2 regions of the Streptomyces sp. KL2 genome follow, and region 2 is predicted to be linked to the other one. Evidence: riboswitches for the same ligand, from Rfam matches in the RefSeq annotation. Region 2 holds a riboswitch; the other holds the start of a gene.
What was found. Region 2 has a riboswitch for glycine ahead of gcvP (aminomethyl-transferring glycine dehydrogenase). Riboswitches for the same ligand answer to the same signal wherever they lie in the genome.
Positions count from the first base shown of each region.

Region 1 (5,360 bases), 1.3 Mb from region 2:
AGCGCGCGGCCGAGCGCGTCGTGCGCCGCCGCACGGGCCTGCGGGTCCAGCAGGTCCAGCTCCACTCCGACGAACAGCGCGGGCGGGTCGCCCTCGACGCTGGCCAGGCCGCGGCGCGCGGTGCGGACCTGCGGCAGCACCGCGAACTCCCCGGCCGCGGCGGCCAGGAAGTCCACCGGCTCCTCCTGCCAGTCGGGCTCGAAGAGCCGGACCCGGGCGCCGCTCGCCACCCCCGGGATCCCCTCGGCCCCGCCCTCCCGGCACAGTTCGGCCACGGCGGCCGGGGGCAGGGGGACGCCGACGGTGCCCTCGGGGTTGACCGCGATCCCCACCTGCGGCGGCAGGCCGCGGGCGAACTCCCGTGCGGGCGCGACGGCGAAGGACAGGTGCGAGCCGACGCACTGCAGGAACTGCTGCTCGGAGCTGAAGACGGGGACGTAGGGCGCTCCGTCGAGCTGGATCGTGGGCAGGTCCAGATTGGGGCTCGCCGGCCCGCCGCCCTCGGGCAGCGGCACCCACAGACTGCTGCGCCCGAGCACCTCCAGCAGCCGGGCGCCCGCTCCGGGGGCGCCGAGGGAGGCGGCGAGGGTCTCCTCCAGCTCGTTGCCGGGCCAGCCGCCGCCGTGCCCCGGTCCGTACTGCTGCGGGATGGTCATGGGAAAACCCTATCGGCACCGGGCGGGTGCGTCCGTCCGCCGTCCGCGCCCGCCTCCACGGGGGCGCGGACGGCGGGCGTCAGTCGAACACCACCCCGCGCAGCGCCCCCGCGGCCGTCCGGTCCAGCAGTACCGAGGCGACGCAGCCCGGGGGCAGCCGCCCGGCCTCCGCGTCCGCCACCAGGCGGCGCACCGCACGCCGGTGCCGGGCGAAGGCGTACGCCGACACCCCGCGCCCCCGCTCCGCCTGCCCGGCCAGCGCCACCTGGGGCGGTACGTCCAGCAGCACCAGGTGCACGGCCCGCCCGCGCCGCCGCGCGTCCAGGGCCAGCCAGCGGCGCACCCAGCCCTGGGCGCCGCAGTCGTGCACCACCACACCGGCCCCCGAGGCCAGGGCCCGCCGCAGCGCGAGGTAGTGCGCGACCCTCACCAGGGGGCGGTAGACGGCGTACGGCAGCCGGGCGGGCATCCGCCGCTCCCAGCGCTCCCTCATGTCCTGGGAGTCGATCCGCACGACCGCGTCGTCCTCGGCGACCACGCGGCGGATCAGGGTGGACTTGCCGCTGCCCGGCAGCCCGGAGACGACCACGCGGTCGCCCGCGGGGAAGCGCAGGACCCGGACCGCCGCGGTGCCGCGCAGATCGCGGCCGTCCGCTCTGCCCGCCGCCGCGGGCACCGCCTTGCCCGCCGCCTTCCCCGGCACCGCCCTCCCCGGCACCGCCTTTCCCGGCGCCTTCGCGGGCCTGCGCCGGGGCGGCGCCCCGCCCTGTGCCGTACAAGCACTCTCCAGGCTGCTCACCGGATACGTCCTCCCCGCTTTCGCGCCACGCGCTCGCGGCGTCACCCAGAGCGTGTCAAGAAGGATGACGGCGGACAAGGTGGCCGCTCACCAGGTGTGTCACGGCGCCGTACCCGTCTCGTCACCCCTCTCGTCCGGGACGTGGCGGCGCGGCTTCGCGCCCGCCCGGGGGCGGTGTGCGCCGGGCGTGCGATGATGAGCGTGTCAACTGCATACCGGCCGATCGAGTCCGCACGGGAGAGTTCCCGGAAAACGCAGGTCACGACGGTTTCCGGGGCGCCGAAGGAGCAAGTCCTCCCTTGAATCTCTCAGGCCCCGATACCGTGTGGACGAGGCAGATCTGAAAAGCGGGCGGCCCCGAGCGGAGCCGTCCCACCCAAGGTGCAAGCCGTGGCCCGCCCGTGCGGACTCGCGGCGAACCTCTCAGGTTCCGATGACAGATGGGGAGGGCGTGTCCTTCCCGCCGTCCTCGTACGACATCGCCACCTCGCCTGGGAGCTTGCCGACCATGAGTGATTCCCCCCGCCGCACCGCCCTCGACGCCGTGCACCGCGCCCTGGGCGCGACCATGACGGACTTCGCGGGCTGGGAGATGCCGCTGCGCTACGGCAGCGAGCGCGACGAGCACAACGCCGTGCGCACCCGCGCCGGCCTGTTCGACCTGAGCCACATGGGCGAGATCACCGTCACCGGCCCGCAGGCCGGCGAGCTGCTGGACCGCGCCCTGGTCGGCCATCTGTCCGCCGTCCCCGTGGGCCGGGCGCGCTACACCATGATCTGCGACGAGTCCGGCGGCATCCTCGACGACCTGATCGTCTACCGGCTGGGCGAGGAGGAGTACCTGGTCGTCGCCAACGCCTCCAACGCCCAGGTGGTGCTGGACGCCCTCGCCGAGCGGCTCGACGGCTCCGGTCTCACGGGCGCCGCCGTGCGCGACGACCGCGACGCCTACGCCCTCCTGGCCGTCCAGGGACCCCAGGCGCCCGCCGTCCTGGCCGAGCTCACCGACGCCGACCTCGACGGCCTGAAGTACTACGCCGGGCTGCCCGGCACGGTGGCGGGCGTGGAGGCGCTGATCGCCCGCACCGGCTACACCGGCGAGGACGGCTTCGAGCTGTTCGTCGCCCCGGGCGACGCCGAGGCGCTGTGGCGGGCGCTGACCGAGGCCGGCGCGGACGCGGGCCTGGTGCCGTGCGGGCTGTCCTGCCGCGACACGCTGCGGCTGGAGGCGGGCATGCCGCTGTACGGGCACGAGCTGACCCGCTCCACCACCCCCTTCGACGCCGGACTCGGCCGCGTGGTGAAGTTCGACAAGCCGGGCGACTTCACCGGCCGTACCGCCCTGGAGGCCGCCGCCGGGCGGGTCGCCGAGAACCCGCCGCGCAAGCTGGTCGGCCTGGTCGCCGCCGGCCGCCGGGTGCCGCGCGCGGGGTACGCGGTGGTCGGCGCGGACGGCTCGGTGATCGGCGAGGTCACCTCCGGGGCCCCCTCCCCCACGCTGGGCAGGCCGATCGCCATGGCGTACGTGGACGCCGCCCACGCCGCCCCGGGCACCGAGGGTGTGGCGGTGGACATCCGCGGTACGCATGAGCCCTACGAGGTCGTCGCGCTGCCGTTCTACCGGCGCGAACGCTGACGGCCCCGGCCGCCCCCGCACCACCGGCCGCACCACCCGCCCGGGACACCGTCCCACCTGGCAAGACCCGTTTCTCACACCGCACCCCTGATCAGGAGAATCACGCCATGAGCAACCCCCAGCAGCTGCGCTACAGCAAGGAGCACGAGTGGCTGTCGGCCGCCGAGGACGGCGTCTCGACGATCGGCATCACCGAGCACGCGGCGAACGCGCTCGGCGACGTCGTCTTCGTGCAGCTCCCGGAGGTCGGCGACACGGTGACCGCGGGCGAACCCTGCGGCGAGCTGGAGTCGACCAAGTCGGTCAGCGACCTGTACGCGCCGGTCACCGGTGAGGTCACCGAGGTCAACCAGGACGTGGTGGACGACCCGGCGCTGGTGAACTCCGCCCCCTACGAGGGCGGTTGGCTGTTCAAGGTCCGGGTGGCGGACGAGCCGGGGGACCTGCTGTCCGCCGACGAGTACGCCGCCTTCACCGGCCAGTGAGCGGCGGCCCGCCCGCCTGCTCCGCGCCCGGACCCGCCGTCCGCCGCCAGCCCACCACGATCGGAAAGACCCGGATGTCGCTTCTGAACAGTTCCCTGCACGAGGTCGATCCCGACGTCGCCGCAGCCGTCGACGCCGAGCTGCGCCGCCAGCAGACCACCCTGGAGATGATCGCCTCGGAGAACTTCGCCCCGGTCGCCGCGCTCCAGGCCCAGGGCTCGGTCCTCACCAACAAGTACGCCGAGGGCTACCCCGGCCGCCGCTACTACGGCGGCTGCGAGCACGTCGACGTGATCGAGGACATCGCCCGCGAGCGGGTGAAGGCCCTCTTCGGCGCCGAGGCCGCCAACGTCCAGCCGCACTCGGGCGCCTCGGCCAACGCCGCGGCGATGTTCGCCCTGCTGCAGCCGGGCGACACCATCCTGGGCCTGGACCTGGCGCACGGCGGCCACCTGACCCACGGCATGAAGATCAACTTCTCCGGCAAGCTGTACGACGTGGTCGCCTACCACGTCGACGCCGCCACCGGCCTGGTCGACATGGAGGAGGTCGAGCGGCTGGCGAAGGAGCGCCGCCCGAAGCTGATCATCGCCGGCTGGTCGGCGTACCCGAGGCAGCTCGACTTCGCCGCCTTCCGCCGCATCGCCGACGAGGTGGGCGCGCTGCTGATGGTGGACATGGCGCACTTCGCCGGCCTGGTGGCCGCAGGGCTCCACCCCAACCCGGTGCCGTACGCGGACGTGGTCACCACCACGACCCACAAGACCCTCGGCGGCCCGCGCGGCGGGGTGATCCTGTCGAAGCAGGAGCACGCCAAGAAGATCAACTCGGCGGTCTTCCCCGGCCAGCAGGGCGGCCCGCTGGAGCACGTCATCGCGGCGAAGGCGGTCTCCTTCAAGATCGCGGCGACGGAGGAGTTCAAGGACCGCCAGCGCCGTACCCTGGAGGGCGCGAAGCTGCTGGCCGAACGGCTGACGCGGCCGGACGCCGCCGAGGCGGGCGTCGCCGTGCTGTCCGGCGGCACCGACGTCCACCTGGTCCTGGTCGACCTGCGCGACAGCGAGCTGGACGGCCGCCAGGCCGAGGACCGCCTGCACTCCATCGGCATCACCGTCAACCGCAACGCCATCCCGAACGACCCCCGCCCGCCGATGGTCACCTCGGGCCTGCGCATCGGCACCCCGGCGCTGGCCACGCGCGGCTTCACCGCCGACGACTTCCGCGAGGTCGCGGACGTCATCGCCGAGACGCTGAAGCCCTCGTTCGACGAGGCGAAGGCCAAGGAGCTGGCCGGCCGCGTCTCCGCGCTGGCCGACAAGCACCCGCTGTACCCGGGCCTGTAGGCCCGGGACGCGGCACCCGGGTGCGCCGCCCGGCCGGCGGCGCGCCCGGACCCCGGCACCGTCCGGCACCATCCGGCACCGTTCTCCGCCCCGCGCACCCGCGGGGCTCCACGCCCGCCGCGCCCGGCGGGCCGCGAACCACGAGCAGACAAGGGAGTCCGCCACCGTGGCCATCTCCGTCTTCGACCTCTTCTCCATCGGCATCGGCCCCTCCAGCTCCCACACCGTCGGCCCGATGCGGGCGGCCGGGATGTTCGCACGCCGGCTGCGCAAGGAAGGCGTGCTGGACCGCACCGCCTCGCTGCGGGCCGAGCTGTTCGGGTCCCTGGGCGCCACCGGCCACGGCCACGGCACGCCCAAGGCGGTGCTGCTGGGCCTGGCGGGCCACTCGCCGCGCACCGTCGACGTGGAGGCCGCGGAGGCGGAGGTCGAGCGGGTGCG
Region 1 is NZ_CP127170.1:1,685,162-1,690,521, forward strand. It holds gene QPK52_RS07505 (enhanced serine sensitivity protein SseB) at 1-656, opposite strand, end outside; gene QPK52_RS07510 (AAA family ATPase) at 736-1,455, opposite strand; glycine riboswitch at 1,680-1,789, shown strand; gene gcvT (glycine cleavage system aminomethyltransferase GcvT) at 1,964-3,091, shown strand; gene gcvH (glycine cleavage system protein GcvH) at 3,199-3,576, shown strand; gene glyA (serine hydroxymethyltransferase) at 3,651-4,919, shown strand; gene QPK52_RS07530 (L-serine ammonia-lyase) at 5,086-5,360, shown strand, end outside.
Region 1: linked by a shared signal. The riboswitch ahead of gcvT (glycine cleavage system aminomethyltransferase GcvT) and the one ahead of gcvP (aminomethyl-transferring glycine dehydrogenase) in region 2 are both predicted to bind glycine.

Region 2 (5,360 bases):
AGCTCGACGTTGTGGGTGTCCGGGTCGAAATGCCCTCCAACCAGCCGATCGTTCTCCTGCGAGAGGTGGGAGGCGACCGGTATCTTCCCATCTGGATCGGTCCGGGGGAGGCGACAGCGATCGCCTTCGCCCAGCAGGGCATGACGCCTGCCCGCCCGCTGACCCATGACCTGTTCAAGGACGTCCTGGAGGCGGTCGGCCAGGAGCTCACCGCTGTGCGGATCACCGACCTCAGAGAGGGTGTCTTCTACGCCGAGCTGGTCTTCGCCAGCGGTGTGGAGGTGAGTGCCCGCCCGTCCGACGCCATAGCGCTGGCCCTTCGCACCGGGACGCCGATCTACGGCAGCGACGGTGTGCTGGACGACGCCGGGATCGCGATCCCGGACGAGCAGGAGGACGAGGTGGAGAAGTTCCGCGAGTTCCTCGACCAGATCTCCCCGGAGGACTTCGGCACCAGCAACCAGTGAGCGCCGTCGGCGCCAGGCCATTCCGGCACCCATTCCCGCGACGGGGACACGCGAAACCACTCCTTGGGTGATTATCACTCGGCGTGCCGAGTGTGGCGATCGTTGACGCACCCCGAGTGACTGCCTACCGTCGATTGGGCAGGTCCCGGGCATATCCGCGGGACGTGAAGGACGGAGGGTCGGCGTGAGCAGCACCGGCGACAGCAGGGCGGCGGGCGATCCGTATCCGTTGCGCGGGTCCTCCATACGGCCTCCCGCCCGGTCCGCCCCCGCCACGCAGGGCGCCGCCCCCGGGCTGATCGGCTACCGGGGACCGACGGCGTGCGCGGCCGCGGGCATCACCTACCGGCAACTGGACTACTGGGCCCGTACCGGTCTGGTCGAGCCCAGCGTCCGCCCGGCGTACGGCTCGGGCACCCAGCGGCTCTACAGCTTCCGCGACGTGGTCGTGCTGAAGATCGTCAAACGGCTCCTGGACGCCGGGGTGTCACTGCAGAACATCCGTGCCGCCGTGAGGCACCTGCGCTCGCGCGGGGTCGAGGACCTGGAGCGGATGACGCTCATGAGCGACGGCGCGACGGTCTACGAGTGCTCCTCGCCCGACGAGGTCGTCGATCTCCTCCAGGGCGGCCAGGGGGTCTTCGGTATCGCGGTCGGCGTGGTGTGGCGGGACGTCGAGGCCGCCCTGTCCCAGCTGCACGCCGAGCGGGTCGACACCGGGGAGACGATCGTCGGGGAGAATCCGGCCGACGAGCTGGCGCGCCGCCGCAACCGGGCGGGGTGACCCGGGCGCGGTGGCCGGGCCACCGCCGGCGCGGCGCAGCCGGCGGGCGCCGCGGTCGCCCCTGTCAGTGGCGTAGGGCAGCATCACGGGTGTGAGAGGGACACCGACGGTCCTGCACCTGGACATGGACGCCTTCTACGCCGCCGTGGAGCAGGCGGCCAAGCCCAGTCTGCGCGGAAAGCCCGTGATCGTCGGTGGTCTCGGGCCGCGCGGTGTGGTCGCCACCGCCTCCTACGAGGCCCGCGTCTTCGGGGTGCACTCGGCGATGCCGATGGCCCAGGCCCGCCGCCTGTGTCCGAACGCCGCCTATCTCACCCCCCGTTTCGGGCTCTACCGCCGCGTCAGCGAAGTGGTGATGGGGCTGCTGCGCGAGCTGTCGCCGCTGGTGGAGCCGCTCAGCCTGGACGAGGCGTTCGTGGACCTCCAGGCGGGCGGGGCGGGAGGAGGGGCGGGGCAGTGGTCGGCCGGCGCCGCCCGCGCCGTCGGCGAACGGCTGCGCCGGGACATCCGCGCCGCCACCGGGCTCAGCGGTTCGGTGGGACTGGCCGGGTCCAAGATGCTCGCCAAGATCGCCTCCGAGCAGGCCAAGCCCGACGGGCTGGTGGTGATCCCGCCGGGCAGCGAGCGGGCGCTGCTGGCGCCGATGCCGGTGCGCACGCTGCCCGGCGTCGGGCCCGCCACCGCCCAGACCCTGCGCAGGGCGGGGATAGCCACCGTCGGCGAGATCGCCGAGGCGGGGGAGGCGGAGCTGGTGCGGCTGCTGGGCCGGGCGCACGGCGGAGCGCTGTACGCGATGGCGCAGGGGATCGACGAGCGGCCGGTGGTCGCCGAGCGCGACGCCAAGTCGGTCTCGGTCGAGGACACCTTCGACACCGATCTCACCGACCGCGCGCGGATCCACGCGGAGGTCGCGCGGCTGGCCGACCGCTGCGTCGCGCGGCTGCGGGCCGCGGGGCGCTCCGGGCGCACGGTGGTGGTCAAGGTCCGCAGCTACGACTTCTCCACGCTCACCCGCTCCGAGACGCTGCGCGGCCCGACCGACGACCCCGCGGTGGTGAGGGAGGCCGCCGCCCGGCTCGTCGAGGGCGTGGACACCACCGCCGGGGTGCGGTTGCTGGGGGTCGGGGTGAGCGGGCTGGCCGACTTCACCCAGGAGGATCTGTTCGCCCAGACCGGCGCGGCCGGGCTGCCCGGCGCCCGGCCTCCGGAGCCCGCTCCGCCCCCGGTGGCGGGCGGAGCGGGCTCCGGGAGGGAAACGGAGGTGGTACGGCACTGGCTGCCCGGTCTGGACGTACGGCACGCGCGGTACGGGCCGGGCTGGGTGCAGGGCAGCGGCCTGGGGCGGGTCACGGTGCGGTTCGAGCGGCCCGGATCGCCGCCGGGCCGGGTGCGCACCTTCGCGGTCGACGATCCGGGGCTGGAGCCCTCCGAGCCGCTCCCGCCGTGGGACGGTCAGGTCTCGGAGCCCGCGATCCGCCCGAACGTCATGTCGTCGTCGGAGGCGGGCGCGCCGGCGCCGGGCACGCCCAGCCCGTAGTGGCGGTAGAGCTGCAGTTCCTGCTCGGGGGAGAGGTGGCGGCCCACGCCGAAGTCCGGCGCCTCCTTCACCAGGGAGCGCTCGAAGGGCACCTTCAGCGTCCCCTCCACCACCTCGCTGGGCTCCAGCGGGACGAAGGCGTCGCGGCTGAAGAGCCCGGTGCGCACCGCCGCCCATTCGGGGACGCCGGTGGCGTCGTCGAGGTACACCTCGTCCACGGTCCCTATCTTCTGCCCGGCGCTGTCGAAAGCCTTGAGGCCTATCAGATTCCGCGGGTCGATGTCGGTCTGCACGGCGGTCCCTCCAACTCCTCGCACGAAGAGGCGCCTGCTCGCAAACAGTCGCCACAAACAACGAAACGGCACATTCGGCGCGTCGGCCACTCGGGCAGGGCGGCGAGGGCCGCGGCCGGGCCGGTGCCACCGGGCGCTGGTAGGCTCTGAAGTGGCTGTTGACCCCGAGCGGGAGAGTCCTCCGGTGACAGTGCCGGAGGCGCCGAAGGAGCAAATCCTCCCCGGAATCTCTCAGGCTCACGTACCGCGCGGGCGAGGTCACTCTGGAAAGCAGGGCGGGCCGCGACGGACGACGCCGCAGCCCCTCCTCACCGACGGTGAAAACCGGGCCGCGGACGTGGGCCGGTGAAGCTCTCAGGTCGCGATGACAGAGGGGGAGGCCGTCCGGGCACCCGCGCCACGGTGCCCCTCGCAGGTCGCGCAGACCAGGAGGCCTCCAGATGACAGCAGACCGCACTCCTCCCGCCACCTCCCTCGCGGAGCTGGAGCGGGGCACTCCCTTCGAGGAGCGGCACATCGGCCCCGACGCCGGTGAGCAGGCCAAGATGCTCGCGCAGGTCGGCTACGGATCGCTGGACGAGCTGGCCGCCGCCGCCGTACCCGAGGTGATCAAGAGCACCGAGGCGCTGGACCTGCCCGCCGCCCGCAGCGAGGCGGAGGTCCTGGCCGAGCTGCGCTCCCTGGCCGGGCGCAACCAGGTGCTGCACTCCATGATCGGCCTGGGTTACCACGGCACCTTCACTCCGCCGGTCATCCTGCGCAACGTCATGGAGAACCCCGCCTGGTACACGGCCTACACCCCGTACCAGCCGGAGATCTCGCAGGGGCGCCTGGAGGCGCTGCTGAACTTCCAGACCGTGGTCGCGGACCTGACCGGGCTGCCCACCTCCGGCGCCTCGCTGCTGGACGAGGGCACCGCGGCGGCCGAGGCCATGGCGCTGTCCCGGCGTGTCGGCAAGGTCAAGCAGGGCGTCTTCCTGGTCGACGCCGACTGCCTGCCGCAGACCATCGCCGTGATCGAGACCCGCGCCGAGCCCACCGGGGTGGAGGTCGTCGTAGCCGACCTGTCCGGCGGCATCCCCGCCGAGGCCGCCGAACGCGGTGTCTTCGGCGTGCTGCTGCAGTACCCGGGCGCCTCCGGTGCCGTGCGCGACCTGCGCGGCGTGATCGAGGAGGCGCACGGGCTGGGCGCGGTCGTCACCGTCGCCGCCGATCTGCTCGCCCTCACCCTGCTGACCTCCCCCGGCGAGCTGGGCGCCGACATCGCGGTGGGGTCCAGCCAGCGCTTCGGCGTGCCGATGGGCTTCGGCGGACCGCACGCCGGGTTCATGGCGGTGCGGGAGAAGTTCGCGCGCAGCCTGCCCGGCCGCCTGGTGGGTGTCTCGGTGGACGCCGACGGCGCCAGGGCCTACCGCCTGGCCCTGCAGACCCGGGAGCAGCACATCCGCCGGGAGAAGGCCACCAGCAACATCTGCACCGCCCAGGTGCTGCTCGCCGTGATGGCGGGGATGTACGCCGTCTACCACGGCCCCGACGGGCTGGCCGCCATCGCCCGCCGCACCCACCGCTACGCCGCCGCCCTCGCCCAGGGGCTGCGCGAGGGCGGGGTCGAGGTAGTCCACGACACGTTCTTCGACACCGTCACCGCACGGGTGCCCGGCCGGGCCGCCGAGGTCGTCGCCGCCGCCCGCGAGGCCGGGGTCAACCTGCGCCTGACCGACGCCGACCACGTCGGCATCGCCTGCGACGAGACCACCGGGCGCGCGCAGCTCGCCGCCGTGTGGGGCGCCTTCGGGGTGGAGTCCGGGGCCGGGGACGCCGAGGCGCTGGACGAGGCCGCCGGAGAGGTGCTGCCCGCCTCCCTGCTGCGCACCGACGAGTACCTGACCCACCCGGTCTTCCACCGGCACCGCTCCGAGACGTCGATGCTGCGCTACCTGCGCCGCCTGGCCGACCGGGACTACGCGCTGGACCGCGGCATGATCCCGCTGGGCTCGTGCACCATGAAGCTCAACGCCACCACCGAGATGGAACCGGTCACCTGGCCGGAGTTCGGCGCACTGCACCCCTTCGCGCCCGCCGAGCAGGCCGAGGGCTATCTGACGCTGATCCGCGAGCTGGAGGAGCGGCTGGCCGAGATCACCGGCTACGACAAGGTCTCCATCCAGCCCAACGCCGGCTCCCAGGGCGAGCTGGCGGGCCTGCTGGCGGTACGGGCGTACCACCGGGCGAACGGAGAGGCCGGCCGTACCGTCTGCCTGATCCCGTCCTCCGCGCAC
Region 2 is NZ_CP127170.1:406,926-412,285, reverse strand. It holds gene QPK52_RS01940 (bifunctional nuclease family protein) at 1-467, shown strand, start outside; gene QPK52_RS01935 (MerR family transcriptional regulator) at 652-1,251, shown strand; gene QPK52_RS01930 (DNA polymerase IV) at 1,343-2,788, shown strand; gene QPK52_RS01925 (PRC-barrel domain-containing protein) at 2,704-3,081, opposite strand; glycine riboswitch at 3,241-3,338, shown strand; gene gcvP (aminomethyl-transferring glycine dehydrogenase) at 3,522-5,360, shown strand, end outside.